Regions from separate parts of the Mammaliicoccus sciuri genome, predicted to be linked through region 3. Evidence: riboswitches for the same ligand, from Rfam matches in the RefSeq annotation. Region 3 holds a riboswitch; each other region holds the start of a gene.
What was found. A riboswitch is a leader RNA that binds a small molecule or an ion and turns the genes downstream of it on or off. The one in region 3 is predicted to bind S-adenosylmethionine.
Positions count from the first base shown of each region.

Region 1 (7,735 bases), 1.4 Mb from region 3:
TTTTTATTTGGGGGTGAGTTTGAAGTAGTGATTAGGTGAATATAATGTTGGGGGAGTTAGATATTAGGTGTCGTTATTAGCAAGTTTGGTGAGAAGTGCAAATAAGGAGACCAATAATTACAATTCTCAGTAGTTTTGTAACTAAGGCAGTCCATAGTATAACTTTGACCGACTTTTGTAATTAAGGCGGCCCATAGTAACACTTCGACCGAGTTTTGTAATCAAAACCCTCGTTATGAACAAGTTTGGGCAGAAGTGTTCACAACGCTCCCGTTATAAACAAGTTTACCCGAAAGTGTTCGCAACACCCAGCCATTCCAACATAAAAAAAGCCCAGGTCATATCCTGGGCTTTCCTCATTAATCTTCTTTAAAGATATTTTTCCAATTATCGCGTTCTGCTAAAAATTCAGTTGCTAATTGTTGTGCGCCTTCTAATGAATGGCTTGCTGCCCATCCGCATTGTACTTCGTTACATGCTGGGACTTCTGTTGCTTGTTCTACGTCTTTAAGTGTTGCTTCTAATATAGCAAGTACGTCATCATAATCGTCATGATTGATGAATGAAGCATAAAATCCTGTTTGACATCCCATTGGACTTACGTCTACCACTTTGTCTGTATGGTTTCTAATGTTCTCAGCCATTAAATGTTCTAAGGAATGTAATGCAGGCATTTCCATATGTTCTTTGTTAGGTTGTTTAAATCGAATATCATATTTATGAATAACATCACCATTAAGTCCTTCTTTGATTCCCGCAAGTCTCACAAATGGTGCGTCTACTATCGTATGATCTAAATTAAAACTTTCTACATTCATTTTTGTCATGAAGATTCCTCCTTTGATTTCGGCATCATTATATCAAGTTAATTTTGAAAAAACAATCAATTCAGATTTCTTTTACTTTCTTTCTATGTTACTTTATAAGATAATATTAATAAATTATTCTGAAATTAGGTGATGAGATGGAACGTTTACGAGTAGTCCCTTACGACAGTATATGGCAACACCTTTTTCTTGAAGAGAAAAAATATTTACAGTCGTTATTGAAAGAACATAGTATCAGCATTGAACATATAGGATCAACGGCTATTCCTGGATTATCTGCGAAGCCGATTATAGATATATTAATAGTTGTGAAAGATAGTAAATCGATTGATGAATTTACACATGAATTATCAGCTTTAGGATATGAGTCTAAAGGAGAACGTGGTGTTATCGGTAATCGATATTTCAAAAAATATGATCATTACGGTGCAGTATCTCACCATTTACATATTTATGATGAAGGTAGCCCACATATTTTAAGATTATTGTCATTTAGAGATTATTTAAGAGCTTTTAATGGTGAAAGAGAAAGATATAGTCGTCTCAAGCATGACTTAGTCATTGAATTTCCTGATGACAGTGAACAGTACTATAAAGGTAAAGACAGCATGATTAAAGAATTCGAGAAAAAAGCAGAAAAATGGTACTTAAAATCCAATGATATTGCAACAAATCATTGACATATCCGAGTAAGAAAGTTAGAATTAAATTCAAATTTCATACGAATTATCAAGAGAGACTGAGGGAAGGGCCCGATGAAGTCCAGCAACCTCCCATAATGGAAAGGTGCCAATTCCTACAGTTTGTTACTGGAAGATAAAAGAACGATTGGCGCACTCCTTACAAAGTAGTGCGCTTTTATATTGGAAAGGTGAATCATTAATGAGTAACTTATCGCAAAATATTATTAATTATATAGAACAAAATAGACATTTATATTTATCAATGAGTCATCAAATTCATGAGCGTCCTGAATTAGGAAATGAAGAAGTATTTGCATCACGTTTATTAAGCGATCAATTAAAGAGTCATCATTTTAAGATAGAGAAGAATATTGCGAAGCATCCGACTGGTTTCATTGCAACGTATGACTCAGGAAAAGAAGGACCAACTATTGCATATTTAGCAGAATATGATGCATTACCTGGTCTTGGTCATGCGTGTGGTCATAATATTATTGGGACTTCAAGTGTGTTAGCAGGTATCAGTTTGTCTAAAGTGATTGATCAAGTTGGTGGCAAAGTTGTCGTGTTAGGTTGTCCTGCTGAAGAAGGGGGTATTAATGGTAGTGCAAAAGCAACTTATGTGAAAGCTGGCATTATCGATAATATTGATATTGCACTAATGGTCCATCCTGGCCATGAGACGTACGTGACAGTGCCTTCGTTAGCTGTAGATGTATTTGATGTTAAATTCTATGGACGAAGCGCTCATGCCTCTGAAAATGCTTTTGAAGCGGTTAATGCGTTAGATGCTATGTTATCTTTCTTTAATGGGGTGAGCATGTTAAGACAACAAATTAAAAAGACAGATAAAGTGCATGGTGTCATATTAAATGGTGGTGAAGCAGCGAATATTATTCCTGACTTTACACATGCACGTTTTTATACGCGTGCCACTTCACGTAAAGAATTAGATATTCTTACTGATAAAGTGAGAAAAATAGCTGAAGGGGCAGCTATACAAACAGGTGGTACATATGAATTAAGACCAATTCAAAATGGTGTAAATGAATTCGTAATTAATAAGCCACTAGACGAATTATTTAGAAAGCACGCTGAACAAGTTGGGGAAGAAGTCATTGATGATGATTTTGGTTTTGGTTCTACTGATACGGGGAATGTAAGTCATATCGTACCGACTATTCATCCACACATTAAAATTGGACCATCTAATTTAGTCGGCCATACGAAAGAATTTTGCCAAGCTGCTGCAAGTACAAAGGGTGATAAGGCATTAATTAACGGTGCGAAAATATTGGCATCAATGGGATTAGAACTTATAGAGAATGTATCCCTTAGAAATGAAATCATTGAGCATCATCAAACATTAAGGGAGAACTTGTTATGAACAAAGAATATAGGAAACCACTCAATTTAACGTTAAGAGATTTATATGAAGAAGATATTGTATATAATGCGAGACCTTCGTATGAAGATAATCCTTGGTTAAAAGCTGAAGAAGCACAATCTAATTTTTTAACAGCAAGAGAAATGATTATCAGTAATATGCCCATGATCGTTCATGAAGCATGTTTAACAGATAATGTTAAAAGAATTTTAAAATTAGTAAATGTGGATATTCCGAGCAATATATATACTTTTAAAGATAGAACGCAATATGAACATTTACTACAACAGTTAACAGCTGACAATAAAAAAATATTCTTCCAATACATACATGGTCAACATTTATGTAAAGACGAAGAATATGCCGTTTATAAACCTAAATTTATAGATTTAAACAATAAATCTAAAATTGAACAATGGACGGGTGGTAAATATTTACCGAAACGTGAAATTGTGAAAGCTGTAGAATTTGAACAAGCTATTCAAAACTGGGATTTACCATTGGTGATTAAACCGGGAGACGAGTTACCTACAGCAGGTGGGTATGGTGTGATGATTTGTTATAATGAAGCGGATTTAAAGAAAGCAACTGATAGAATTAAAGAAGCCTCAGATACAAAATACATCATCATCGAACAATTCATTGAAGAAATTGATAATTATTGCGTTCAATACGTATATAGTGAAAAAACGGGTATACAATATATAGGTGCTGTAAAACAGCTTACAGATGAATACGGCTTCTACAATGGTAATGTTAATTCAAATTATGTACCACAAAGTGTTATAGATGCTGGGTATGAAATTATGAAAAATGGTGTTGAGCATGGTTATAAAGGTGTATCAGGGTTTGATCTTCTCGTAGATAACAACCACAATGTATATGCAATTGATTTAAACTTTAGACAAAATGGTTCAACAAGTATGTTATTACTGAAAGATCGATTACATGAAGGCTTTCATAAATTTCTAAGTTATCATTCCACAGGCGATAACACGCATTTCATCAATACAATAGAACAATTCATCAAAAATGGCTACCTCTATCCACTTGCATACTATGATGGTGACTATTTCGGTAAAGACAACGTAAAATCAAGATTTGTTGGAATTTGGCATGCAGAAACTGAAGAAAAGGCATTAGAGCAAGAGCAACTTTTTCTAGATGCATTAAGTAGTCTAAATAAATAAAAAATTTTTTACAATTTAACTTCTTTTATATTGACTTATACCTAATACGTATAATATATTTTATTGGGATTAAATATAAAGAAAAGGGTGGTAGAATGGCTATCCAGGATATGTCTAAATTTAAACAAATATTAACAAAAGAAAGATTTTATGTTGTGTTGAATGACCGTAAAATCTTAAGAGACGGCGATACTGATTTTCGTCTAATTTGGTCAACGAAAGAAAGTGCAGAATCATATTTAAAATCGTATGAAATTACGAAATACGATAAAATTATGGAGTTAGATTTAGATAGATTTGTTACATATGGAATGGATGATATCCTTGATGAAGGAGATCAATTCATTGTGGACAAATCAGCAGAAGATAACGGAATAAAAGTAGAAGCAATTCCATTCATAGAAGAAATTATGAGTGAACTAGATGATATCCGAATAGATGAATTTGCAGAAGACATTTGCAACGAAAACTATGTTTACGGGTTAACAGTCAAAGGACAAAAACAATTCATTATCGTATCAGAAGAAGATGCAAGTCTACCAAACATGATGACAGTATGGAGTACACGCAAATTAGCAGAAAAAGTACATCGTGATGACTTTGAAGAATACGATATTATTGAAGTAGAAACAGAAGTCTTTGAAGAATGGTTAGAAGACTTAAAACAAGAAGACATCGCATTAGGAATCAATTTAAAATCAGGCATGATCGGTACAGTAACAGATCCAAAAGCCATTTTAAACGCAATGCCATGTTAAATAATTAAATAAATGTAATTAAAAAAGACGCTCGCTATTAAGCAAGCGTCTTTTTTTGTCTTTTGAATTAATTGCAATTAATTAATAATATAATATTATTCGATTGGTGTAAAAGTACTAACTGGAGGTTATAATAAATCAAAAAATGGTAAATTATAGTAATTGGAGGCGGTTGATATGTTAAAGTACTTAAAATTAATCATTTATAAATGGCAATTTATAATTTCTTTTTTACTTTTATGTTCAATATCCATTATTCATTTGTGGAATGTCAAAATAGAGCATGGAGAACATCAACTACTAGAGTATACGCCTTACACAGAAAATATCATGATTAAAGGTGAATCATTATTATCTATTTTATATGTAGGACTTATGCCATTGGTCATTTCAATTGGCGTTAGTACGTTATTTTATAAATTAAATTTGAAATCAAAGTTTAAAACATTAATTTATTCGAGTGTTGTATCGTTTATTATGGTAACTTTACCGCTTTTAATAAATTTTTTAGGAATGTTTATGATTTTACCGAACATAAAACCTGACATTGTACTTAAACAGTTCGGTGGCATTTTTTCAGATAACCCAATGATCATTTCTTTGTATTATGATTATCCAACATTATTTATATTATCATTAATCGTGTTTGTAGGTTTATGGGGCATAGTAACAAATGTATTCTCAATATCATTACTATTATATTTTGGTGAGAAGTTTATTGTTAAGTTCATACCTTTCATTCTTCAAACACTATTTTATGCAATCACAGAATTCATGATAGTCGATATAATTGTATCGCCTATACATTTCTTATTAATATCATATGGTATATATAATTCACAATTTTTACCGAGTTTATTCTGTATATCGATTTATCTTGTATTGATTACATACATATATAGATTAAGCAGCGAAGAAAAAGTCATCAATGTAGGTGAATAACTATGAAAAAAACACTCATCATTACCGTTTTAGTCGTTCTATTTTTAAGTATTGGTTCAGTAGGGTACCATCAATATGTAAAGGCAAATGAAAAATTTACAGATTACGAATTAAAAAAAGAGGAGATTCAATTAAATCATAATCATGAAATAAGTGTAGGAAAATTAAAAATCAGTAATTTAGATGCGCATACTGTTAGTAATGAAATAATAATAGATATGGATATGACGATTTTAAAGAATAAAGGATCAAAATATGAATTTGAAAAAAACATAGATGGAGCTTTCATTTTACTTGTTGATGATTTATATGCTACAAGTGGCGGAAAATATGAATTAAAAAATAGTAAATATAAAACAGCTAGTGTGACTTATGATAAATATGAAGCTCATTTAAGTTTTAGCACTAACCTTGATAATATTAAAGGTAAACATAAATTGGAATGCGTTTACCTCGACCGTAATGGTCATAAGTTGAAGAAATTATATTTACCGATTCGTGTTGACGGTGGGAAGATTGTTTGATACATTATTAGTAACTACTAAGGTAGTTACTACATCCCAACGTAGTAAAATCATTTATCCCAAATAATAACCCTTAAGAGAAAAAGGTTTTTCTCTTAAAGGTTATTTCGTCTTCTATATCTTCTTCAAATTTACTAATATATTTATTGACTAGGACGTCATGCCAAATGTAGTCTTTCATCATTTTTATTTGTGTGTGATCATAACTGATATAAGCGCGCATATTTGATTCTGCTGTTTGTCCGTAAATCATGTGTTCATCGTCTACGATTACGACGAAAGGTTTAAGTGTTAATGAACTTTTGACGTAGTTTGTATAACGATGATTAATGAGATCATAGCCGGGTTGGTCGACTTGGAATGTAATTCCTTGAATATGGATATCTTCTGAGACATGGTTTGTTAAGATGTCATATAAGTCTGGCCATATTGAAACGGTGATTTGTCTTTTTGCTTTTTTAATGGCAGATGTTACAGCATCTAGGATTGTTGATTCATTTGTTAAGACTTCTATTTGAATAGGCGCATTGTCTTTTACGATATTTAATTTATTAATTTCTTGTTCAAGTTGAAGGAGTTCGTCGTTTTGCTTTTTTTCAAATAGTTGTATGGTTTGTTTTGGTGATAGGGCATAGTAGTATTTCTTTTGGTCTTGTAAATTGAAATAAGCGAGTCCTTGTTCATCAAGTTTATTGAGTGCTTCATAAATTTTTGAACGTGGAACGCTTGATATTTCACTAAGTTTATAAGCTGTTATGCCTGGATTTTGAACAAGGGCGATATAAGCTTTAGAGCCATATTCACTTAATCCAAAGCGTTTTAAAATGTCGATCATTTGATTCATAATGTCACCTTCTAGTTTGATGTTACGTTAACCCCGAATAACGGAAGTATATCATATGCTTGGTATTCAGAAACTGTTGCACCTTTTAAGTCATTAGGTTGTACAACAAGTTGTTCAATTGTATTGGACGATAAATCAATGTCTTTTAATGATGTTTCAACAACTTCAAGTGATTCTAATGCACATCTTTCAATTGCGACAGATTTTTGAGTACAGAATGAAAGGTAAGTTTCTGACATTTGATTATCGTTAAATAAAACGTGATCTAAGTTACAATTTTGAAATTGACTCATTTTTAACTGACAATTAGAAAATTGTACATGCTTGAGTTTAACGTCCGTAAAGTTAGGACCAATCATGCGACAATCTTTGAAGTGCACTCTATTAAGGGAGGCTTCGCTGAATATACAGTTTGAAAGGTCGCATCCTTTAAATATAATATCTAATCCGTGAATTTTAGTGAAATCAACAGATTCAAATGTACATTGATTGAAATACATTGTATCGATTTGACTCGTTTCTTCATCTAACTTAATCAATGCTTTATCAAAGTACAAGTCATACGAAGACTGATAGAGTG
Region 1 is NZ_CP094824.1:852,292-860,026, forward strand. Features, by position in the region: gene MUA60_RS04285 (S-ribosylhomocysteine lyase) at 360-827, opposite strand; gene MUA60_RS04290 (GrpB family protein) at 965-1,507, shown strand; SAM riboswitch class I at 1,551-1,650, shown strand; gene MUA60_RS04295 (M20 family metallopeptidase) at 1,710-2,897, shown strand; gene ldmS (L-aspartate--L-methionine ligase LdmS) at 2,894-4,087, shown strand; gene MUA60_RS04305 (DUF2750 domain-containing protein) at 4,183-4,845, shown strand; gene MUA60_RS04310 (hypothetical protein) at 5,023-5,787, shown strand; gene MUA60_RS04315 (hypothetical protein) at 5,790-6,311, shown strand; gene MUA60_RS04320 (TrmB family transcriptional regulator) at 6,385-7,155, opposite strand; gene MUA60_RS04325 (pentapeptide repeat-containing protein) at 7,167-7,735, opposite strand, start outside.
Region 1: it holds a riboswitch for S-adenosylmethionine, as region 3 does, so the genes downstream of both, MUA60_RS04295 (M20 family metallopeptidase) here and MUA60_RS11870 (methionine ABC transporter ATP-binding protein) in region 3, are expected to answer to the same signal.

Region 2 (7,735 bases), 660 kb from region 3:
CTTTATTCTGTTCATTTAGCATTAACATCGCTCTAAATATGTGTTGATGATTTGCACGATAGAAAGCTTCAGGTATTAATGTTTCACCTGTTGAGTTAATCAGTTCAGGATCAATCAAGATTGCACCGATAACAGATTGTTCAGCCTCTATACTATGGGGCATTTGTTTTGGGTTCATCATATTATCCATACTGATTACTCCTTTCCATTTTAATAATTTTTATTATAACGCATTAAAATAGGTCGGTAAATCAAATACCGACCATTTTATTGATGCCTTTATTCTTCAACAACATGTACTTTTAATGTGCCAGAAACTTTGTTGTGTAGTTTAATTGGTACATTTGTATAACCTAAACTGTGAATACCATTTGGTAAGTCCATTTTACGTTTATCAACTTTGATTTTGTGTTGTTTATCTAATGCTTGCGTAATTTGTTTCGTACTTACTGATCCGAATAATTTACCGCCTTCACCTGTTTTAGCTGGAATTTTAACTTCTAATTCTTTAAGTTTTTCCGCAAGTGCTTTAGCATCTTCTATTTCTTGTTGTTTTAATTCTTCTTGACGTTTGTTTTGTTGTTCTAATTGTTTGAGGTTTCCAGGTGTTGCTTCTACAGCATAATTATTTTTGATTAAATAGTTTTGACCATATCCTACTGGTACGTCTTTAACTTCACCTTTTTTACCTTTACCTTTAACATCTTGTGTGAAAATAACTTTCATTATTCTTCCACTCCTTTATCATCTGATTCAACAACCTCAACTAATGCTTCGATTGCTTTTTCTACTGTTGTATTTTTCATTTGTGTTGCAGCATTGGATAAGTGGCCGCCTCCACCGAGTGCTTCCATCGTTAATTGTACGTTTACTTCTCCTAACGAACGGGCAGAAATTCCAATTGTATCTTCTGATCTTCGTGCTACTACATAAGATGCTTCTACACCTTCTAAGCCAAGCAATTCATCTGCTGCTTGTGCAACTGTAACGGGGTGATATGTTTCATGATCGTCGCCATGTGCAATTGCGACACCACCGCGGAATAATTTAACTGTCTTAATTAAGTCTGAACGTTTAATATACGTATCAATATCGTCTTTTAAGAAGTGCTGACAAAGAATCGTATCTGCACCATGACTTCTTAAAAAGCTCGCAGCATCAAATGTTCTTGATCCTGTTCTTAATGTAAAGTTACGTGTATCCACAATAATACCGGCTAACATAATCGTTGATTCGATTCTCGTTAAACGATGTTCTGTTGGTTGGTATTCTAACAACTCTGTAACAAGCTCAGCTGTCGAACTTGCATAAGGTTCCATATACACAAGTAATGGACTTGAGATAATACTTTCACCTCGACGATGATGGTCAATAACGACTTTTCTATTTGCTTTATTAAGCAAGTTCTCATCGATTACAAGTTCAGGTTTATGTGTATCTACGACAACGAGTGTTGTACGTGGTGTCATTTCATGCCAAGCTTCTTCTGATGTAATAAATCTTTCTTTCAAATCAGGCTTCTCGTCTATTTCAGCCATCACACGTTCTAATGTACTATCAATATCCGAATCGTTTAATACAATATATGATTCGAGATTGTTCATCTTCGCAATGCGTGATACACCGATTGCTGCGCCGATTGCGTCCATATCTGGTGATTTATGACCCATAATGATCACTTTGTCACCTTCAATTAAGATATCTCGTAAGGCATGAGATATCACTCGTGCACGTACTCTCGTTCTTTTTTCCATCGGGTCAGTCTTACCGCCGTAGAATCTCACGTTACCATTACTATTTTTAATGGCTACTTGGTCACCACCACGGCCGAGTGCTAAGTCTAAACTTGATTGTGATAGTTCACCTAATTCAATTAAGTTCTCACTACCTTCACCAATACCGATACTCAGTGTTAATTGGTGACCGAGGTCTCTTGTCTTATCTCTTAAATCATCTAATAAGTTGAACTTCAACGTTTCGATATCTTCTAATATACTCTTGTTTAATAGCGCGATAAATTGATCAGCACTATAGCGTTTAATAAACAATTGATAACGTGATGACCAGTCATCTATAACGCTTGTAATCAGACTATTGATTTCTGAACGTTGAGAGTCATTCATGTTCTGTGTAATTTCATCAAAGTTATCTAAAAAAATAGTTGCTATGATTGGTTTTTCATTTTCATATAATTCATATACACGGGAAGATTCAGTAATATCAAACAGATAAATAGAGTGTTCATCTTCAGTATAAGTGACTTTATATTTGTATGATCCTTCTTCAATCTCTACTTCTGAAGTATTTTCTAATCTTTTTAAGATATTTGGAAATACTTCGTTAATTGGTTCGTCTAAAACGTCTCGTTCTAATCGTTTATTAACAAAATTATTAATCCATTCGATATGATCATTTTTGTCTAATAATATGACACCTATTGGTAAGTCACTGACTGCACTTGTTTTACTTTTCGTAATTCTACCGGCTAAACTCCCAATATATAAATCTAATTTCAAAAAGCTCTGTCTAACAAAAAATATGCTTACTGCAATTAGAATTATCGTAGCAACCGTCGAAATAATCGCCCAAAATATTGAATTAAAAAAACTGAATACGACTAACACCAAAGCTAATATCATCATAATAATGTACGGAAATATTAGGGCTTTTTTAACAGATTGACGGTTCATAAACTCACCTCAATTTACTTTTTTATACGTTGTTTCAAGTTAAACCAAATGTCCATTAATCCGAATAAGTACGCAAACGGTTTAAATATAAATGCCATTACAAAGATGATGACACCTACTATAATTGGTAATTTTTTAACTTTTACAAATAAATGGAACAACGATAATGCTTGTATAAATATAACCCATTCTAACACAAATTGTAAGTTAGTGACTATGCCATACGCGACGACATTGTCTTGCGTGACAAACAAACTCACAAGTACTGTGATCACAAAAACAAATGCTACGCTTCTATTGATTTGCCACATAAATAATGGTCTGAACACTGGTGTTGCGACTTTGAATTTTCTTAAAATCGGAAACGTCACAACTAAATTCACAAGCACTAATAAGAATACCCACAATACTATATACCCAGGAATGCTCGCTTGTAATATTTCTAATGAAACTTGTAATGATTCTTCGATTTCAGTTGTTATATTGCCACCCATTTGGAAATATGACAGTAATACATCATGATACTGGCTAAAGAATTTGCTTGTTAAAGGTAAGTTTCCCGTAATTTGTAAAATTAACACACTACCTATCGTCAAAATACTCATAAATGTTGTCACTAAGTACAACATACGTTCTTTAGATGTACGCTCAATAAGTAACTGCCCAATAAATACACTCATAAAAATTACAAGTGTCATGGCAGTTAATAAGAATACATGATTAAATAGAACAGTTGCACATAACGTTATGACAACCGTCACAAAAAAGGACGGTTTAGAGCGATACCAAAGAATCGTTCCTGGTATCGTAATAAATGGTATGATCAATATTGCTAATAATGGTACAAAGTTTATAATAGCGGCACTTAGAACTAGTACAAGTGTTGCTATGATTGTCGCTTTTATGTCGACTTTAAAAGACAAATTTTTCACTTCCCAATCTAAATTAAACATCTTTCTCTATTTTACAGATTTTTATCTTTTAAAACAATGTAGGTGACTTTTAAGTTGATATCAGCGTACTTTAAATTTATATAATTTTAAGAAATGATAAACGTTAGGTGCCCAATCTCCAAAATTCAATAAAAAACCATCATGACCAACGTTGTCTTGTACATAGAAATGTCTGTGATATTTAAAGAATCGACCTAAAGCTCTTACTTGGTCATCTGGATATAATAAATCATCCGCAAATCCTAACGTTAATACTTTCGTTTCTAATTGACGTAGACGTTTCTCAACATCATCTCGTCCTCTAAATATGTCATGACTGTCTAATACATCTAACAATGTTAAATAGCAGTCTTTATCGAATACTTCTTTAAATTTATTGCCTTGATATTTTTGGTAGCTTACAACATCATCTGCAGAGAATCTTGATTCATAATCTTTACTTGAACGATACGTTAAAAAGCCAAGCTGTCTTGCGATGCTTAAACCGTCTTGTCCGTTCATATGAATAACTTGCCTAGCAATTTCATTAAATGCTCTACTATATGATGAAGTCTTCTCTGTCGCAGCTAATATGACTGCTTTTTTCACTTCAAACGAACCATCATAAAGCATTTCTAACGTTTGCATTCCACCTAAAGAACCACCAATTAATACGTCTATTTTTTCGTAACCAAATTGTTTCAATCCTAATATGTTTGCTCTCGCAACATCTCTCATCGTCAAATGTTCAGGGAAATCAGGTGTATTCAACCTTGAACTTGATCCATAAGGACTGCCAATTACATTAAATGTTATAAATTGATAATCATTAATTGAAAGGTAACCGCCATCTATAATTTCACGCCACCAACCTGCATGCTCATCATCACCATATGTTAAATGGTTGCCAGTTAACGCATGACAAACTACGACGAGTGGCTGGCCTTTATAACCCACATACTCATATTGAAGTTTCAAGTTATCAATCACTTCACCAGATTCTGTTTCAAAATGTCCAAGATCTACTATGCCTGTTTCTCGAGAAATAATCACATTAAAACCCCCTCTTATTTAAATTGAAAGACTTCTTACTCGTCAAAGAAGTAAGAAGTCCTCATCATCCTTATTATGCGAGTATACTCGTTGGTAGTAGCACCGTATCTGTTATGACCGGTTGCTGAAGTGTCGTCGGGCCAATTCCCTCAACTTCTCTGAATAAGCTTTGCTATGTAATTTATATTAAGAATACTAGAAATGAGCATTTCTTTCAATAAGTTAACGAATGAAATTAAAAGACTAATCTCACAATCGCCATAATAAACATACCGGCTATAACTGTAATCGTTAAACTTCTAAATATGAGTGCTATTAGAATCGTTGGTATCGCGACAATAATGCTCTCAAAATTAAGCGTAAATCCAGCATTACCTTCTTGATTCAACATACCTTCAAGTATTAATGCCGTAAAGAGACATACCGGCACATATTGTAACCACTTGATCACACTTTCAGGTAAATCCGCTTTTGATAACAATACAAAGGAGAAACACGGATAATCCAAGTTAAAACAAAACAACTTAACGTAATTAAAATTAAATACATCGATATACTCATTTATCAAACACCACCCCTACGACAGAAGCAATAATTGTCGACATAATAATAGATAAATAAGTTGGCATAAATAATGTCAGAATAAGCATGCATACAATCGTTAATAAAATTAAATAAAGATATACTAAGACTTTGTTTTTATGTATCGTTTCAAACTGAGCAATTAATAAAAATATAAACATCGCTGTTAAAGCATAATCGAGGCCAAATATTTCAGGTTTAGGTATTAAGTTACCTACTAAACCACCAATAATAGATGTGACAATCCATAATAAATAAGCTGAAATATTTAAACCATGAATCCAAGCCGCATTGAGCGATTTCTCTTTCGCATATTTCGTAATCGCAACACCAAATGACTCATCCGTTACAAGTGTACCTATTCCTATATTCGACCAGAAACCATTACCTTTAAATGCTGGGACTAAAGCCAAACTTTGAAGAAACATTCTTGAGTTAACAAAAAATACCGTCAATAGAATTGCTGAAATAGGGGAGTGGATGGCGACCAACGCACATATAATAAATTGAGCAGCACCCGCATAGACAAAAATAGACAATAATGCAATTTCTAAAATAGATAAACCAGATGATATACCGACAATACCAAACGCTAGCGCAACACTAAAGTACCCAAGCATAGTAGGTATACAGTCTTTAACACCTTGAAGAAACAAACCTTTATTCGTAATACTCGTACTTGTCACAACGATGCCTCCAATCTACAGTTGAAGGTAAGTCTAACGTTTGTCTAACCTCAGTCTTACTTACCTGTAAAGAATTTTAATATGTTTTAGTTTTATCATACCTATATTACTTTATCAATAACACTTGATTAAATATTCGGAAAATAATTAAATAATTTGATATTTGATTGATCATTTGGATTTAGGTGGTCAAGTCTTCGTGTGTTACGCCCTTTTTTTGTACCCTAGCGCACGATATCTATCATTCTTCGTGCGTTATGCCCTTATTTTCCACCCTAGCGCACGATATCTTTCAGTGTATTATTCCCTATAGAGTAGACATTAAAAAAAACTAAAACTCTATAGGGGGTATTTTTATGTATAAAACTAGACTACCTGTTAAACTGTATCAGGAAATCTTCGATTTGCATGAAAAGGGTTATTCCTTTCAAAATATAATTGATAAGTTAAATTTAGATATTAGTGATAGTGTGATTCGATTTAAATATAAAGTGTATAAGCAACATGGTATAACAGCACTTATAAATAAGAATCGAAATAAAATCTATACACGCGAATTTAAAGAAAAAGTTGTTAAAGAATATCTAGAGACTAATAAGACGTATTCAGATCTAGCAGCCTATTACAATATTTCACATCATGCTACTTTAAAAAATTGGGTGGTAAAGTATACTGAAGGAAAGGAAAATAAATCTTATTTTCCATATCTGGAGGTAGACACTATGAATACTAGAAAAACAACATTTGAAGAGAGAATTGAAATAGCTAAATATTGTATTGAAAATAATAGAGACTTTAATAAGACAGCTGAAAAGTACCAAGTTAACTATTCACAAGTCTATAATTGGGTAAAAAAGTATGAAAAACATGGTGATATTGGTTTAGTAGATGGTAGAGGTAAAGGAAAACCAGTTGAAGCTTTAACTAGAGAAGAAGAACTTGAATTAAAAATAAAAGCACTTGAACAAAGAAATAAATTTCTCCAAATGGAGAATGAGGTATTAAAAAAGCAGGAAGAAATAGAGAGGCAGTTGATGAATCGAAAATCAAGCAAATAGCAGCATACAAGACAATCGAAGCATTAAAAGATAAGTATCCAATCAAATGGATATGCGCCGCACTTGAAATATCGAGAGCAAGTTATTATAAATGGAAAAACAGAGAGGTTTCAGAATCTGAAAGATTCAATAACGAATTAAAAGATGAGATTTTCAGGATTTATCATGAACATGATGGCATATATGGATATCGAAGAATTTATATTTATCTGAGATTATATACTAAATTCCAGGTTAATCATAAACGCGTATATAGAATTATGAAGAAGTATGGATTAAAAGTTGTCATTAGAAAAAAGAGAAGGCAATATAAACTTAGTAAGCCAGAAATCACTTCTCAAAATATCCTAAACAGAAAATTTACAACAAGTAAAGTTAATAAGGTCTGGTTAACAGATGTGACAGAATTTAAATTGAAAAATGGATCTAAAGTGTATTTAAGCGCTATTTATGATTTAGGTGCTAAGAAAGTCATCAGCCATGTAGTCTCATCTCAAAACAATAATAAGCTTGTATACGATACCTTTAACAAAGCCATAATTAAAAGAAATACCGAAGGCATTATATTTCATAGCGACAGAGGATTCCAATATACGAGTGTTCTATTTAGAGAGATGATTAAAAATGCTTCTATGAAGCAAAGCATGTCTCGTGTAGGTAGATGTATTGATAATGGTCCTATGGAAGGCTTTTGGGGGTTACTCAAATCAGAGGTATTCAAAGACAAATCTCAA
Region 2 is NZ_CP094824.1:22,678-30,412, reverse strand. Features, by position in the region: gene dnaB (replicative DNA helicase) at 1-190, opposite strand, end outside; gene rplI (50S ribosomal protein L9) at 280-726, opposite strand; gene MUA60_RS00125 (DHH family phosphoesterase) at 726-2,690, opposite strand; gene MUA60_RS00120 (DUF2232 domain-containing protein) at 2,705-3,622, opposite strand; gene metX (homoserine O-acetyltransferase MetX) at 3,704-4,672, opposite strand; SAM riboswitch class I at 4,743-4,844, opposite strand; gene MUA60_RS00110 (AzlD domain-containing protein) at 4,911-5,126, opposite strand; gene MUA60_RS00105 (AzlC family ABC transporter permease) at 5,233-5,877, opposite strand; one part of gene MUA60_RS00100 (IS3 family transposase) at 6,300-6,974, shown strand; one part of gene MUA60_RS00100 (IS3 family transposase) at 6,977-7,735, shown strand, end outside.
Region 2: it holds a riboswitch for S-adenosylmethionine, as region 3 does, so the genes downstream of both, metX (homoserine O-acetyltransferase MetX) here and MUA60_RS11870 (methionine ABC transporter ATP-binding protein) in region 3, are expected to answer to the same signal.

Region 3 (7,735 bases):
TTAATGATCCAGCTAAACAAGAAAAATATATCAATAAAGTGACTAAAGTTGGTGGCATGTTTGTCATCTTGTCAAAAAGAGACTCAAGACAAAAAGAAAATCTTGAAAATCAAATGGCAATCGGCGCATTTGTACAGAATTTAATGTTATTGATGCATGATGAGGGAATGGGTTCATGTTGGAAAACACCTGCATTTATATTTAATCCATCATTTAGAAAAACAGTCGGCGCTCAGGATGATGAAGATGTATGTGGATTTTTATATTTAACTGAAAAAGACTCAAGTGTAAAAGCTGCCGAAAGAAAAAATAAATCATTAATCACTGAATGGTAATAACAAAACCCACAACTGAGATCTTATACTCAATTGTGGGCTTTAATATGATTATTTTAAGTTCTCAGCTAAGAACGCTTTAACATCTTCTGGTGTTTTTGCGTTTGCTGAATGTAAGTGTGCAAGTTTTTCGTTGTTTTTAAATACTAATAAACTTGGTATTCCCATTACATCATTTTCGGTTGCTGCTTCTGGAACTTGGTCACGATTGATTTGATACCAATTGTATTGATTGTATTCATCGATGATAGGATCGATCCATTGATTCATTCTTGTGCAATCTGGACACCAATCTGCGAAGAATTTAACGACAACTGGTTCATCGCTTTGTGTAATTTCTTCAAATTCAGTATATTGACTTATTGTTCTCATATTTATTCTGCTCCTTAGAAATAATGATTATAAGGTAAGTATATCTTATTTCTAATATTTAAAAAAATATTTAACTCATTACTACATGTTCTGTACTAATATTGTTATAATGAAATTAAATAGACATATGGAGGTAAAGACATGATAAAATTTTATCAATATCCTAATTGTACAACTTGTAAAAAAGCAGCAAAGTTCTTAGAAATGAACGGTGCCAGTTTTGAACCGATTGATATTACTCAATTAACACCAACAGCTAAAGAATTAAAAGATATCATTGATGGGACAGACATCAATGTTAATCAATTATTTAATACTCGAGGCGCTAAATATCGCGAATTGGGATTAAAAGATAAAATGGATGATTTATCAGACAACGAAAAGTTTGATTTATTAGCATCTGATGGCATGTTAATTAAAAGACCTTTAGCCGTTTTAGGAAATAAAGTGACACTTGGATTTAAAGAAGACGAATATCGTCAAACTTGGTTATAAAAATAGTTGCTTGAATAATGGCTTTATGTCATGATTATAATTGAATTACATATAGGAGGGGATTACTTTGACAGTGCCTAGTGAGTTAAAATATTCAAAAGAACATGAATGGGTAAAAGTAGATGGAGATATCGTAACAATCGGTATTACTGATTTTGCTCAATCAGAATTAGGGGACATCGTGTTTGTTGAGTTACCAGAAGAAGGTGACGAATTAACTAGTGGAGATTCATTCGGTAGTGTAGAATCTGTTAAAACAGTTTCTGAACTATATGCACCACTTTCTGGTAAAGTCGTTGAAGTAAACGAAGAACTAGAAGATAGCCCTGAGTTTGTTAATGAATCATCATATGATAAAGCTTGGATGGTCAAAGTTGAACTATCTGATAAAGCTCAATTAGATGAATTATTAGATGCAGACGCTTATAGCGAAATGATAGGTGAATAACATAACATTAAACTCCACGATACTGATGTGTCATGGAGTTTTTTTAAAATATTTATCATGAAACTGAACTGTAATACTATCTCATTTGTAGAAGGTGATATTCATGGCGATGATTAAAAAGATTATAATCGTAGAAGGTATTTCTGATAAAAAACGAGTGGAAGAAGTATTAAATGATCATGTTCATATTATTTGTACCCATGGAACGATGGGGGTCGAAAAAATGGATGAGCTACTAGAAGAAATATACGGTTCTCAAGTGTATGTCTTAGTAGATCAAGATAAGGAAGGTAAGAAAATTGGAAAATGGTTTAAGAAATTTGTGAGTGAAAGCCAGCATATTTATATTGATTCTACATTTTCTGAAGTAGCGCGCTGTCCAAGACAATATTTAGCGAATGTGTTAAACTATCATGGTTTTATAGTTAAGAATGATTTTGTATTGAAAGGGAAGTATCGTTACCATGAAACACACAGAAATATTGAACGATATATACAAGCATTTTGATAAAGATATCCATTTATTATTTGGATATACGCCAACATGTGGAACGTGCAAAATATCAGAACGCATGTTAGATATTGCAAACGAAGTTTCACAATTACCTATTAATAAGTGTGACTTAAATTTTTATCCAGAATTCTGTAAAGAATTTGAAATCATGTCAGTACCCGTACTTTTTATCATGCATAAAGATCAAGTTATCCGTCGAATCTATGCCTTTCAGTCTGTTCCGTATATATTAGAGAATATTCAAAAAGTTATTGACGATAAAAACTTATCATGATAGTATGAATTTAATTAAATACGTAATAACTCTTATCAAGAGTGGTGGAGGGATGTGCCCTTTGAAGCCCGGCAACCGTCATATAAATATGAAATGGTGCCAATTCACAAAAAGTGTTAACTTTTGGAGATGAGAGAAAGACAAATTTTTGACGCCTTTCTCTTATTTTAAGAGTGAGGCGTTTTTAATTTAGAGATTAGGAGGCAACAGATTTGATCGAGTTAAATAAAGTTGTTAAAACTTTCAAAACAAAAAAAGGTGACATAACAGCTGTTGACCATGTTGACTTAAAAATAGATAAAGGAAGTATATATGGTGTAATTGGATTTTCTGGTGCAGGTAAAAGTACACTTATACGTATGTTTAACGGCCTAGAAACACCTACTGAGGGAGAGGTAATTGTAGACGGTGCAAACATTGGACAATTATCGAAACAAGACCTTAGATTAAAAAGACAAAAAGTAAGCATGATTTTCCAACATTTCAACTTACTTTGGTCTAGAACAGTTAAAGATAACATCGCATTTCCATTAGAAATCGCTGGTGTATCTAAAAGTGAAATTGATGAGAGAACTAAAGCACTCATCAAAAGAGTTGGTTTAGAAGGACGCGAAAATGCCTATCCTTCACAACTATCAGGAGGGCAAAAACAAAGAGTAGGTATTGCCCGTGCACTTGCTAATGACCCACATGTCTTATTATGTGACGAAGCAACAAGTGCACTCGATCCGCAAACTACTGATGAAATATTAGATTTGTTAGTAGATATTAATAAAGAACTGGATTTAACAATCATACTGATTACACATGAAATGCATGTCATTAGAAAAATTTGTGACCATGTAGCAGTCATGGAAAACGGTAAGTTTGTTGAAGAGGGAGAAGTTATTAACGTATTTAATAACCCTCAAACTTATGTTACACAACGATTTGTTAAAGATGATCTTAAAGCAGATGATTTACAAAGAACTTTACAAGACTTTAAGAAAGAACAACCAAATGGTGAAATTTGGAAGTTAAACTTCGTTGGTGGAACAAGTTCTGATCCAGTATTAGCGAAAATTATAAAAACTTATAATATCGATATTAACGTTATCGAAGGTGACGTTAAATTAACTCAAAACGGTACATTTGGACATATGATCGTTCATTTACCTCAAGGAGATTATTCTAAAGAAACAATTAAGCAAGAATTGAATAATCTAGGCGTGAAAGTAGAGGTGAACGTAGGTGAATAAATCATTTGGAGATATCATAACAGAAATGGTCACGATGCCTAACGTACGATGGGATGCTGTATGGGAAGCATTGTATGAAACGTTATATATGACGATTATTTCTACAGTATTTACTTTAGTATTTGGATTAATCTTAGGAACTTTACTATTTTTAACATCAAGAGGAACATCTAAAAGTTCACGTGTATTTTATTCAATCGTTTCATTTGTCGTGAACCTATTTAGAGCTATTCCATTTATCATATTAATATTATTATTACTACCATTTACGGACATTTTACTAGGTACAATTAGTGGACCTAAAGGCGCTTTACCAGCATTGATTATTGGTGCATCACCATTTTATGCGCGACTTGTTGAAATCGGCATGAAAGAAATTGATAAAGGTGTTATTGAAGCGGCAGTTTCAATGGGTGCTACTACTTGGACAGTCGTTCGAAAAGTATTAATAAAAGAATCATTACCTGCTTTAGTATCGGGTATCACAGTTACAGCCATTGCTTTAGTTGGATCAACTGCTATAGCCGGTGTAATTGGTGCAGGTGGTTTAGGTAACTTAGCTTACCTAACTGGATTTACACGAAATCAAAATGACGTCATTTTAGTTTCAACAATCTTTATTTTAATTATTGTTTTTATTATCCAATTTATTGGAGATTTAATTGTAAAAAGAATTGATAAACGTTAAGGAGTGTTTTAAATGAAAAAAGTATTTGGGTTATTATTTATTTCGATTTTAACAGTCGTGCTAGTAGCTTGTGGTGGCGGTAGTGGCGACAAGAAAGAAAAGAACGAAACAATTAAAATTGGTGCATCACCAGCACCTCATGCTGAAATTTTAGAAGAAGCTAAACCACTTCTTAAAAAAGAAGGTTATGACTTAGAAATCAAGACAATCAATGATTACACAACACCTAACAAATTATTAGACAAAGGTGAACTTGATGCAAATTTCTTCCAACATACACCATACTTAAAAACTGAATCAAAAGAAAAAGGATATAAAATTGAATCAGCAGGTAACGTACATTTAGAGCCAATGGCAGTTTACTCTAAAAAATACAAAAAATTATCTGACTTACCAAAAAATGCAACAGTTTATGTATCGAACAATCCAGCAGAAGAAGGTAGATTCATATCATTCTTCGTTAAAGAAGGATTAATCAAAATCAAAGACGGCGTTAAACCAGTTGACGCAACATTTGATGACATCGTAGAAAACAAGAAAAATATTAAATTCAACAATAAACAATCAGCAGAATTTTTACCTAAATCTTATCAAGCAGACGAAGGTGACGCTACAATCATCAACTCTAACTTTGCAATCGAACAAGGATTAAATCCACTTAAAGATTCAATTGCAGTTGAAGGAAAAGATTCACCATACGCAAACTTAATTGCAGTTCAAAAAGGTCATAAAGATGACAAAGAAATTAAAGCTTTAATGAAAGTCTTACAATCTAAAGAAATTAAAGACTTCATCAACAAGAAATATGACGGAGCTGTAATTCCAGCGAAATAAGAAATTATAAAAACATCTAGCCATAAGGTTAGATGTTTTTTGTATTATTACTCATCTTTGGGCATTATGTTTGTGTATGCTTTCATTTATAGATAAAATTTATTTAATTAATTGAAAAGGTGGTAAATTATGAAGATTATATTAGTTGGTGCTAATGGTACTATTGGGTCAGCAGTGGCAGAAGAACTTGCGTCAAACGGACATGAAGTTGTGAAAGTTGGACGTAATTCAGGTGACTATCAAATGGATATGTCTAATATAGAAGATATTAAATTAATGTTTGAACAAATTCAAAATGTAGATGCAGTTGTTTCTACTGCAGGTGCAGCGAATTTTGATGATTTATCTGACTTAACACCTGAATCAAATGAAGTTGCTGTTACAAGTAAATTACTTGGACAAATCAACTTAGTACTGATCGGACAACATTATATTAATGATGGCGGAAGTTTCACATTAACAACTGGTGTGATTATGGACGAACCAATCAAAGGTGGCGTTTCATCAGCAATGGCTGGTGGTGGTATTCAAGCATTTGTGAAATCAGCTGCATATGAATTAAAACGTGATTTAAGAATTAATAATGTAAGTCCAAATGTAATTGAAGAAGCACTCGAAGATTATGGTGATTTCTTTAAAGGTTATCAAGCAGTCCCAGCTAAAAAAGCCGCTAAAGCATACTTGAAAAGTGTAGAAGGTATTCATTCCGGTCAAACATACCGAGTTTATGAATAATATTTGATAAAAAGCAGTCGATCTCCCTTTGTAAACGGAGAGTCGACTGCTCTTTGTTTTAGTAGAGATGAAAATATGGTCAAGGTGCACGAAGACTGGTAGATATCGTGCGATAGGGTATAAAAATAGTGTATAACTCACGAAGATTGTGTATTATTCCCTATAGAGTAGACATTAAAAAAACTAAAACTCTATAGGGGGTATTTTTATGTATAAAACTAGACTACCTGTTAAACTGTATCAGGAAATCTTCGATTTGCATGAAAAGGGTTATTCCTTTCAAAATGTAATTGATAAGTTAAATTTAGATATTAGTGATAGTGTGATTCGATTTAAATATAAAGTGTATAAGCAACATGGTATAACAGCACTTATAAATAAGAAACGAAATAAAATCTATACACGCGAATTTAAAGAAAAAGTTGTTAAAGAATATCTAGAGACTAATAAGACGTATTCAGATCTAGCATCCTATTACAATATTTCACATCATGCTACTTTAAAAAATTGGGTGGTAAAGTATACTGAAGGAAAGGAAAATAAATCTTATTTTCCATATCTGGAGGTAGACACTATGAATACTAGAAAAACAACATTTGAAGAGAGAATTGAAATAGCTAAATATTGTATTGAAAATAATAGAGACTTTAATAAGACAGCTGAAAAGTACCAAGTTAACTATTCACAAGTCTATAATTGGGTAAAAAAGTATGAAAAACATGGTGATATTGGTTTAGTAGATGGTAGAGGTAAAGGAAAACCAGTTGAAGCTTTAACTAGAGAAGAAGAACTTGAATTAAAAATAAAAGCACTTGAACAAAGAAATAAATTTCTCCAAATGGAGAATGAGGTATTAAAAAAGCAGGAAGAAATAGAGAGGCAGTTGATGAATCGAAAATCAAGCAAATAGCAGCATACAAGACAATCGAAGCATTAAAAGATAAGTATCCAATCAAATGGATATGCGCCGCACTTGAAATATCGAGAGCAAGTTATTATAAATGGAAAAACAGAGAGGTTTCAGAATCTGAAAGATTCAATAACGAATTAAAAGATGAGATTTTCAGGATTTATCATGAACATGATGGCATATATGGATATCGAAGAATTTATATTTATCTGAGATTATATACTAAATTCCAGGTTAATCATAAACGCGTATATAGAATTATGAAGAAGTATGGATTAAAAGCTGTCATTAGAAAAAAGAGAAGGCAATATAAACTTAGTAAGCCAGAAATCACTTCTCAAAATATCCTAAACAGAAAATTTACAACAAGTAAAGTTAATAAGGTCTGGTTAACAGATGTGACAGAATTTAAATTGAAAAATGGATTTAAAGTGTATTTAAGCGCTATTTATGATTTAGGTGCTAAGAAAGTCATCAGCCATGTAGTCTCATCTCAAAACAATAATAAGCTTGTATACGATACCTTTAACAAAGCCATAATTAAAAGAAATACCGAAGGCATTATATTTCATAGCGACAGAGGATTCCAATATACGAGTGTTCTATTTAGAGAGATGATTAAAAATGCTTCTATGAAGCAAAGCATGTCTCGTGTAGGTAGATGTATTGATAATGGTCCTATGGAAGGCTTTTGGGGGTTACTCAAATCAGAGGTATTCAAAGACAAATCTCAAACATTCAATGATATAAAACGCGCCACAAAGCAAATAAATGAATATATAAAATTTTATAATTCTAAAAGAATTTCATTAAAAATGGCTGCGCTTATAAAAGCACAGCCAACATATTGATTACTTTTTTTAGTGTCTACTTGACAGGGTTATGTTCACTG
Region 3 is NZ_CP094824.1:2,285,932-2,293,666, reverse strand. Features, by position in the region: gene MUA60_RS11900 (nitroreductase family protein) at 1-335, shown strand, start outside; gene MUA60_RS11895 (thioredoxin family protein) at 387-707, opposite strand; gene MUA60_RS11890 (arsenate reductase family protein) at 849-1,202, shown strand; gene gcvH (glycine cleavage system protein GcvH) at 1,270-1,650, shown strand; gene MUA60_RS11880 (toprim domain-containing protein) at 1,754-2,158, shown strand; gene MUA60_RS11875 (thioredoxin family protein) at 2,115-2,438, shown strand; SAM riboswitch class I at 2,468-2,574, shown strand; gene MUA60_RS11870 (methionine ABC transporter ATP-binding protein) at 2,651-3,676, shown strand; gene MUA60_RS11865 (methionine ABC transporter permease) at 3,669-4,364, shown strand; gene MUA60_RS11860 (MetQ/NlpA family ABC transporter substrate-binding protein) at 4,377-5,198, shown strand; gene MUA60_RS11855 (short chain dehydrogenase) at 5,328-5,933, shown strand; one part of gene MUA60_RS11850 (IS3 family transposase) at 6,142-6,816, shown strand; one part of gene MUA60_RS11850 (IS3 family transposase) at 6,819-7,694, shown strand.

Region 4 (7,735 bases), 1.2 Mb from region 3:
CATCCCAAAATGTATAGCTCGTCTTAGAAATGGTTGATTTAATTTCTTGATTGAGCGTTTCTAATTGGCTACCAATATCATCTTTATTATCTTCATCAAGTTGACCTGCATATTGAGGAATTTTTTGTTCTATTTTAGTGTACAACGCACCATTTCTCGTGCTAATTTCACTCTCAACATTTGGCCATGCAATAATAAATTGTTGTAACGCTTGCTTTGATTTAGCTAAATCATCATTTTTGATATTTTTAATCGCAGTATCTAAATGTTCATTTAAAATGTTAACATCTTGATCACTTGTTTTAGCATCTGATTTTTTCCCTGCATGATAATCATCAAGTTCTTTTTTCAATTGATCGACTTGCATTTGTGCACTATTCGCATCTACTTTATCTTTCGTTAATTCAATTCTTGTAAACATTAATGCAGTTTCAACTTGACCATATCTGCCAATATCTTCTTCTCGAACAATTTTTTCATTCTTTGTCCAAGTCGCATTTAATTGATTGTTAATCGTTTTTGCTTTTTCAAAATCTTTATCTGAGATCGCCTTTGTTATATTTTTAATCAATGGCTGCATTTCATTTTGTAACTGATCTCGTTTCTTCTTTTTATCAACAGGATTTAATACTTTTTCATAATCAATTAAATCAGAAGTCAGTGTATTTAGCGCACTTTCTCTATCTTTTTGAGACGTTGTTTTTTCAATTTTTTCGATATCTTGATCTATTTTTTTCACAAGTTTATGGTCTTTTTTATTCGTACTTTGCCAATTATCTTTAATCTCTTTGAAATGCTTGTCGAATGCCTTTTCGTCTTTATCTTGTATCGCAGATTTGGCATCTGTCACACTAATATAAATATCGCTTAAGCTCGTTTCTGCTTTAGCGGTCAAAGATAGTAGCATAAATAGTATTGCAACTAAACTAAATACGATTGAATAACGTTTCACCTAAATATCCTCCTTCTTGGACACCTGGTAAACATAGAAAAATACCTGAACCTCGATGTGTAATATATTCATTTAATTTATCAATAGCACCCATTTTATTTTGGATTTTAATAAATTGTTCCGGTGATTTTTGAAATGCTAGGAAGAGTAATCCTGCATCAAAAGCACCTGTGTTTGCGTTTATACCATCTGAATATGAAAAAGATCTTCTTAATAAATTCGTTTTAGATGCTTTTGCTAAACTGACATGCGATTCTTTTTCTATCAAGTTCTCGCCATTTTTATCTTTTATATCAGGGTCAAATGTATCAAATTCTTTTTCTTTACCAATTGGCGCACCAGAATGACGGTATCTACCAAATGTGGCTTCTTGTTCACCTAAAGCCGTTCTATCCCATGTTTCTAACAACATTTGAATTCTTCTTGCGACTAAATATGAACCATTTTTAGCCCAACCATCTTGTATAAAGACGTATTCATTCAAATCACTTTTATTTTGGACATTAGGATTACCTGTTCCATCTTTAAAAGAGAATAAATTTCTAGGTGTTTCTTTCTTACCATCCTTTTCTTCAAATGAGTTAAATCCTGCTTGGCTCCACTTCATTGAAACTTCACCTTTAGCCACTCTAATTAAATTTCTAATGGCATGAAAATTAACTTGTGGATCATCTGAGCATGCTTGTATACAAATGTCTCCACCTGAATAGTCTTCATCAATTTGATCTTTAGGAAAATGTGGTAAATCTTTTAATAAATCTGGTTTATGCTTTTTCAATCCAACTTTTTCAAAGAATGAAGGGCTTATACCAAAAGTAAGAGACAGACGACTGGCGTCTAAGCCAATCGTCTCCCCTGTATCTGGACTTGGTAACATTTTGTTTTTACCAATCTCTTTTACATATTCACCATTCATTAAATGAACACTATAATTTGTCCATACTTTAAACATTTCTTTAACATCTAAAATTGACATTTTATTAATGCTTAGAACGACAAAGTAAATGTGTTTTTGTTGTTCTGTCGTGATGCCAGACTGATATTTACCATAGAAATTGATTTTATTTTTTACGCCTGTTTTATCTTTAGCAAAGTATTGAGATGCAAGAAAAGTACCGCCTACACCTGTAGAACCTATCAGTAGACCTGCACCACCAACACCAGCGAGTTTTAGAAAATCTCTTCTAGCTATATGATTTTCATTATTAGACATCAATCATCACTCCGTAATAACAGCCATTTGACTTAAAGATTCCCCTAATTTATCAACAGCTTCAGAAAGTTTTTTCGTTTCATCTTTAGATAGTTTCGTATAGTCTTCATATCCACCATCTTTAGTCTTATATTGATCTAATAATTTATTAACATTATCGAATCTTTCTTGAGTTGTATCAGCAAGCTTTTTATCTTTATCTGCTACTTTATCTTTAAATATTTCAAAGATTTTTTCTGCCCCTTCGATGTTTGCTTTAAAGTCATATAAATCTGTGTGTGAATAAATTTCTTCTTCACCTGTAATTTTTGAGCTAGATACTTCATTTAATAAGTCGATTGAACCTTGTAACATTAATTTAGGTGTCACATCTACTGTATCTACTTTTGCACGTAACTCTTTAGTGTCTTTTAATAATTGATCAGCAACTGGTGCCATATCTTTAGTTGTATTATCTTCCCATAATGCTTTTTCAATTTTGTGGTAACCTGACCATTCGTCTTCTTTATTTTCTTCTTTCATATCTGCTAAACGTGCATCAATTTTCGGATCTAAATCACCGAAACTTTCAGCAACTGGCTCAGATCTTTCATAGTACATACGCGCTTTAGGATAAATTTCTTTAGCTTTTTCGATATCGTCTGCTTTAACCGCTTCAACGAACTTTTCAGTATCAGCTAAGAATTTATCTAATTGTTCTGTTGTAAAATCTTTATAAGCTTTAGTTTCTTTAGAGAAATCCGCTTTTTCAGACTTTTTCGTTTCCTTTGTTTCTTTTTTATCTTCATTTTCTTTCTTATCAGCGCTATTCCCACACGCTGTTAAAATTAAAGTACTTGCTAATAAAGTTGTTGCTAACTTTTTCATCATAACACTTCCTATCTAATTGATTATCATTATTATCTTTAATTTATGCCTATAATGTGCAATAGTCAATAAAAATTTTATAGAATTCATAGAAAATACAAATATAAGGCTGTACCTATAGTATTTATGTAATGAAATTTTTTCAAACTTCATGCGAAATGCTAATTGAGAATGATAATCAATAAATAAACATAAAAAAACATAGGATAAAATGAATTATCCTATGTTCTTAATAAATTAATCTGTTTCTTGTTCAAGAATTTCTTTAGACTTAGCATCAATTGTAAATTCTGTTGATTCTTTATTACCTTCTTTTAACTCAATAGAATAAACAAGTTTGCCATTATCTTCACTTAGTGACCATTCTTTAATATCACCTTTAGCTTTGTCTCGTGCTACTTTAAGTGCATCTTCGAATTTAGCAACATCTGATAATTTGAATGTTTGATCATTATCATCACTATCTTCTTGTTCTTTTTCAACATTCGTAACAGATTTATCATCTGCATTTATCAGTACTTTATTTTCATTTGTTCCATCAGCTAATTCAACTTTATAACTCCACTCGCCTGTTTCTTTTTCAAAAGATAGATCTTTAAGTTCACCTTTTGATTCTTTTTGTGCAGCTTTTACAGCATCTTCAGGAGAGACTTTAATGTCATCCCATTTAACTGTATTTTTAGTTGCTTTGTCTGAACTTTGATCATCATCTGTGTTTTGATCATCGTCTGAATCTTGGTCATCTGTATTTTGATCGTCGTTACTATTTTCTTTAGTTGTTTGTTCTGTTTTTTCATCATTTTGATTTTCTTTTTTATCATTGTTATCACCGTCACCATTACCACATGCTGCTAACACGATACCTGCTGACAACAATAAAGAAAGCATTTTATACTTCATAATCTATTCCTCCTATGCTTCATATTCAGTTAATATATAGACCACCTCAAACCTTTTAAACATTTAGATTTTAAAAATTAGGCAAAATACAATTAATTCGTTATGATTAAGAAACAATAAAATAGCTCGTAGTCTTATTAAGAGTAGGCGGAGGGAATTGGCCCGATGAAACCTCAGCAACAGGCGTATGTACTGTGCTAAATCCAACAAGTTTAACTTGAAAGATAAGAAGATTCTCTAAACAGCTCTTCTTAATCTTAAGATGAGCTGTTTTATTGTAACTATCAAATTAGGAGGCAATAAATATGAGAACAAGAGACGATATTTTATCAGAACTATTAGAATTGCAGGCAAATCCACCAAGAAGTTATTCAGGTTCAATAGGTAAGACTCAGAAGAAGAACGCTTTAATCCAAGAATTATGCAGAGTTGAGAATACAATACTTCAACCAACTTCAGATTCTGAACATCGCAATGTTCAATTTGGTGACTTTGAAATTAATATTAAAATAACTAAAAAATAAGCATTCTAAAACAGGCTAAGACATTACATTATGTCCCAGCCTGTTTTTATTTATGATTCCATAATGATTTGCATTGCTACAAATTTTGCGACTTGATTACCATTTGCTGCTGCGTCTATTAGTTGAGATGCCATGAAATCTTTACTTTCACCTGCTACAAACAATCCTGGTATAGATGATTCACCTAACTCATTAATTTTTATTTTTCCGTTGTCTTCTCTTTCAATATCGGACGCTTTTAAAAATTCAAAATCAGTATCCCACTTCACACCAATGATTGCACCGCTTCTATTGATACGTTCACCATTTTTAAAGATAACTTCATTAATTTGTCCTTCATGATGTTTAAATTCCGCTACTTCGCTTTCCACTAATGTGATATGTTTACTTTCAATAAACGCTTTATCTTCTTCAGTTAATAATGAAAAATCACGGCTACTTATAACGATATCGTCTGTCCAATTGTTAATAAGCATCGCCATATGTTTCACATGCTCAGGTTGAACAGCTACGAGTAATGGTTTATGTTTCAATTCATATCCATCACACCACGGACAATAAAAGACAGATTTGCCACAACTTTCTTTTAAACCTTCAATTTCTGGTAATGTTTCCCGTAAACCTGTACATACCATAATTTTTTTAGCTTTATATTGTTGGTTGGCTGTTTCAACAATAAAGTTATGCTCCTCTTTCAATATGTTTAACACCGTGTCATTAATTCGCGTTACATCATCATATTGATCAACATCATGTTCTCCTTTAGCTCTCAATTCTTCAGGTCTTACACTGTCTTGCGTTAAAAATGCATGTGAATGCTGTGTCACTTTATTTCTCGCATTATTATTGTCTATCACTAACGTCTTTTTTAAAGCTCTTCCTAACGTGAGTGCACTCGCTAATCCTGCTGGCCCTCCACCTATTGCGATACAATCAAACATAGCATTTCCACCTTTCATAACTATTGTAGAGTCGTAATATCTATAATTGATAGATAAAAAAAGATTTAACTTACATTAAATCTTTTAAAGTTTTATTTTTCAAAGCTTGCGTCATTTCATCTTCAGCAGAAGTTAATATCGCTTGTATCTTACATTCTGGACCGTGATTAAAGCTATCTTCAAGTGTACTTTGATGACCATCAATTGCAGTAATAATATCATAGACAGTTATGTCTTCCCAATTATTAACTAAATAATAACCGCCTTTTGCACCAGATGCAGATTTTATGACGTTTGCCTTTACTAATTGCGTTAATATTTTAGATAAATATGTTACAGACACATTTAACGTTTCAGATAAACTTTTAACATTGATGGGCTGTTGGTCTCTTTTAGCAATTAAATATGCCAAAGCATGCAGCCCATAGTCTGACCCTTTAGAAATCTTCATGTTACACCTCTTAATCATAGATATTAACACTCTATAATAACAACTTTAAACTGAAAGTCTATTATTTAGCTCAAAATAAAAAATGCAGAGACCTTTTTCTTCATAAAGATCTCCGGCAGTATGTTAAAATTCTTCAATTTGTTCAAACTGTGACATGTATAAATCTTTGTATTTACCGCCTTTATCCACGAGTTCATCATGACTGCCCATTTCTTGAATTTGACCTTGTTCAATATATACAATTCTATCGACATGTCTAATCGTACTCAGTCTATGCGCAATGATCAGTGATGTTCGACCACGTGATAAATTCTTAAATGCTGATTGTATTTTATTTTCAGTTTCAACATCTAAAGCACTCGTAGCTTCATCAAGAATAATAATTGGCGGATTCTTCAAGAACATTCTCGCAATTGAAATACGTTGCTTTTGTCCACCGGATAATTTTGTACCGCGTTCCCCAACGACAGTATCTAAACCTTCTGGCAATTCATCTACAAACGTTCTTAATTGTGCTTGGTCAACTGCGTAATTAATTTCTTCTTCCGTTGCATTTAAATTACCATAAATAATATTATCTCTTAATGTTCCACCGAAAAGAAATACATCTTGCTGTACAACACCAATTTGTTTTCTTAATGATTCCAACTTATAAGATTTAATGTCTCGATTATCGATTTTAATCTTACCTTGTAACGGATCATAGAACCTTGGTAATAACGAACAAATTGTCGTTTTACCTCCCCCACTCGGTCCTACAAGTGCTACTTTTTCACCTTGTTCAATTTTGATAGATAGCTGATTTAAGATTAATTTCTCTGAATATTTGAATGATACATCTTCATATTCAATCGTATCTGGTTCATCTATAAATTCGATAGCATCGTCATTATCTTTAATTTCTGGATCCATATTTACGATTTCTTTAAAATTTTTGAATCCAGCAATACCTTTAGGAAATAGTTCAATAACCATATTAATAGACTCTAACGGTTTAAATAACAGATTTGTAATCATAATAAACGCTACAAATCCACCATATGACAGTGATCCATTTAATACAAAATAACTTCCTAAAATCAGTACAAAGATTAACGTTAATTTTTGAGCAATATGACTAATCGACAAGTTCCAAGACATATAAGAATATGCTTTTAATTTTGTCGCTCTAAAATTATCATTGACCTTTTTAAATCTTGCTAATTCGTGACCTTCATTTGTAAATGCTTGTACAAGACGCATACCACCAACATTATCAGCAATAAGCTCATTAAATCTCGAAACATTGCTAAATAAGTTTTTAAAAGCACCTGACATTTTTTGATTAAAGTAAATCGTTAATACAAAAATAATCGGTACAACACAGAACGTAATAAGCGCGAGTTTCACATCGATTGTCAACATAATAACAAACGAACCGACAAGCGTCATAACTGCTACAAACACATCTTCAGGTTCATGGTGAGCAACTTCTCCAATATCCATTAAATCGTTCGTTAATCGTCCAATGATTTTACCTGATTTTTGGTTATCAAAGAATCCAAAATTCATTTTTTGAATATGCTCATAAAGCTCATTACGAATATCTCTTTCAATATTAGTACCCAGTTTATGCCCCCAATACGTCACGATGAATTTCAATACAGATTCAACAACGTATATGAATAATAAAAGAAAAACAAAAATCACAATCCAACTCCAATTCTTAGTTGGCAATAGCTGATCTATAAATATACTTGTAATAAGTGGAAACACCAATTCGAGAATACCTACAAAAACAGCCGAACCAAAATCTAAGAAAAACAATCCTTTATAGGGTTTATAATATTGGAAGAATTCTTTCATAACGGACCTCCTAAATAAATTTCGACCAAATTTAATTATACT
Region 4 is NZ_CP094824.1:601,646-609,380, reverse strand. Features, by position in the region: gene MUA60_RS02920 (FTR1 family iron permease) at 1-952, opposite strand, end outside; gene efeB (iron uptake transporter deferrochelatase/peroxidase subunit) at 927-2,165, opposite strand; gene efeO (iron uptake system protein EfeO) at 2,172-3,032, opposite strand; gene MUA60_RS02905 (PepSY domain-containing protein) at 3,270-3,932, opposite strand; SAM riboswitch class I at 4,064-4,163, shown strand; gene MUA60_RS02900 (hypothetical protein) at 4,238-4,456, shown strand; gene MUA60_RS02895 (NAD(P)/FAD-dependent oxidoreductase) at 4,507-5,397, opposite strand; gene MUA60_RS02890 (RrF2 family transcriptional regulator) at 5,468-5,848, opposite strand; gene MUA60_RS02885 (ABC transporter ATP-binding protein) at 5,972-7,693, opposite strand.
Region 4: it holds a riboswitch for S-adenosylmethionine, as region 3 does, so the genes downstream of both, MUA60_RS02900 (hypothetical protein) here and MUA60_RS11870 (methionine ABC transporter ATP-binding protein) in region 3, are expected to answer to the same signal.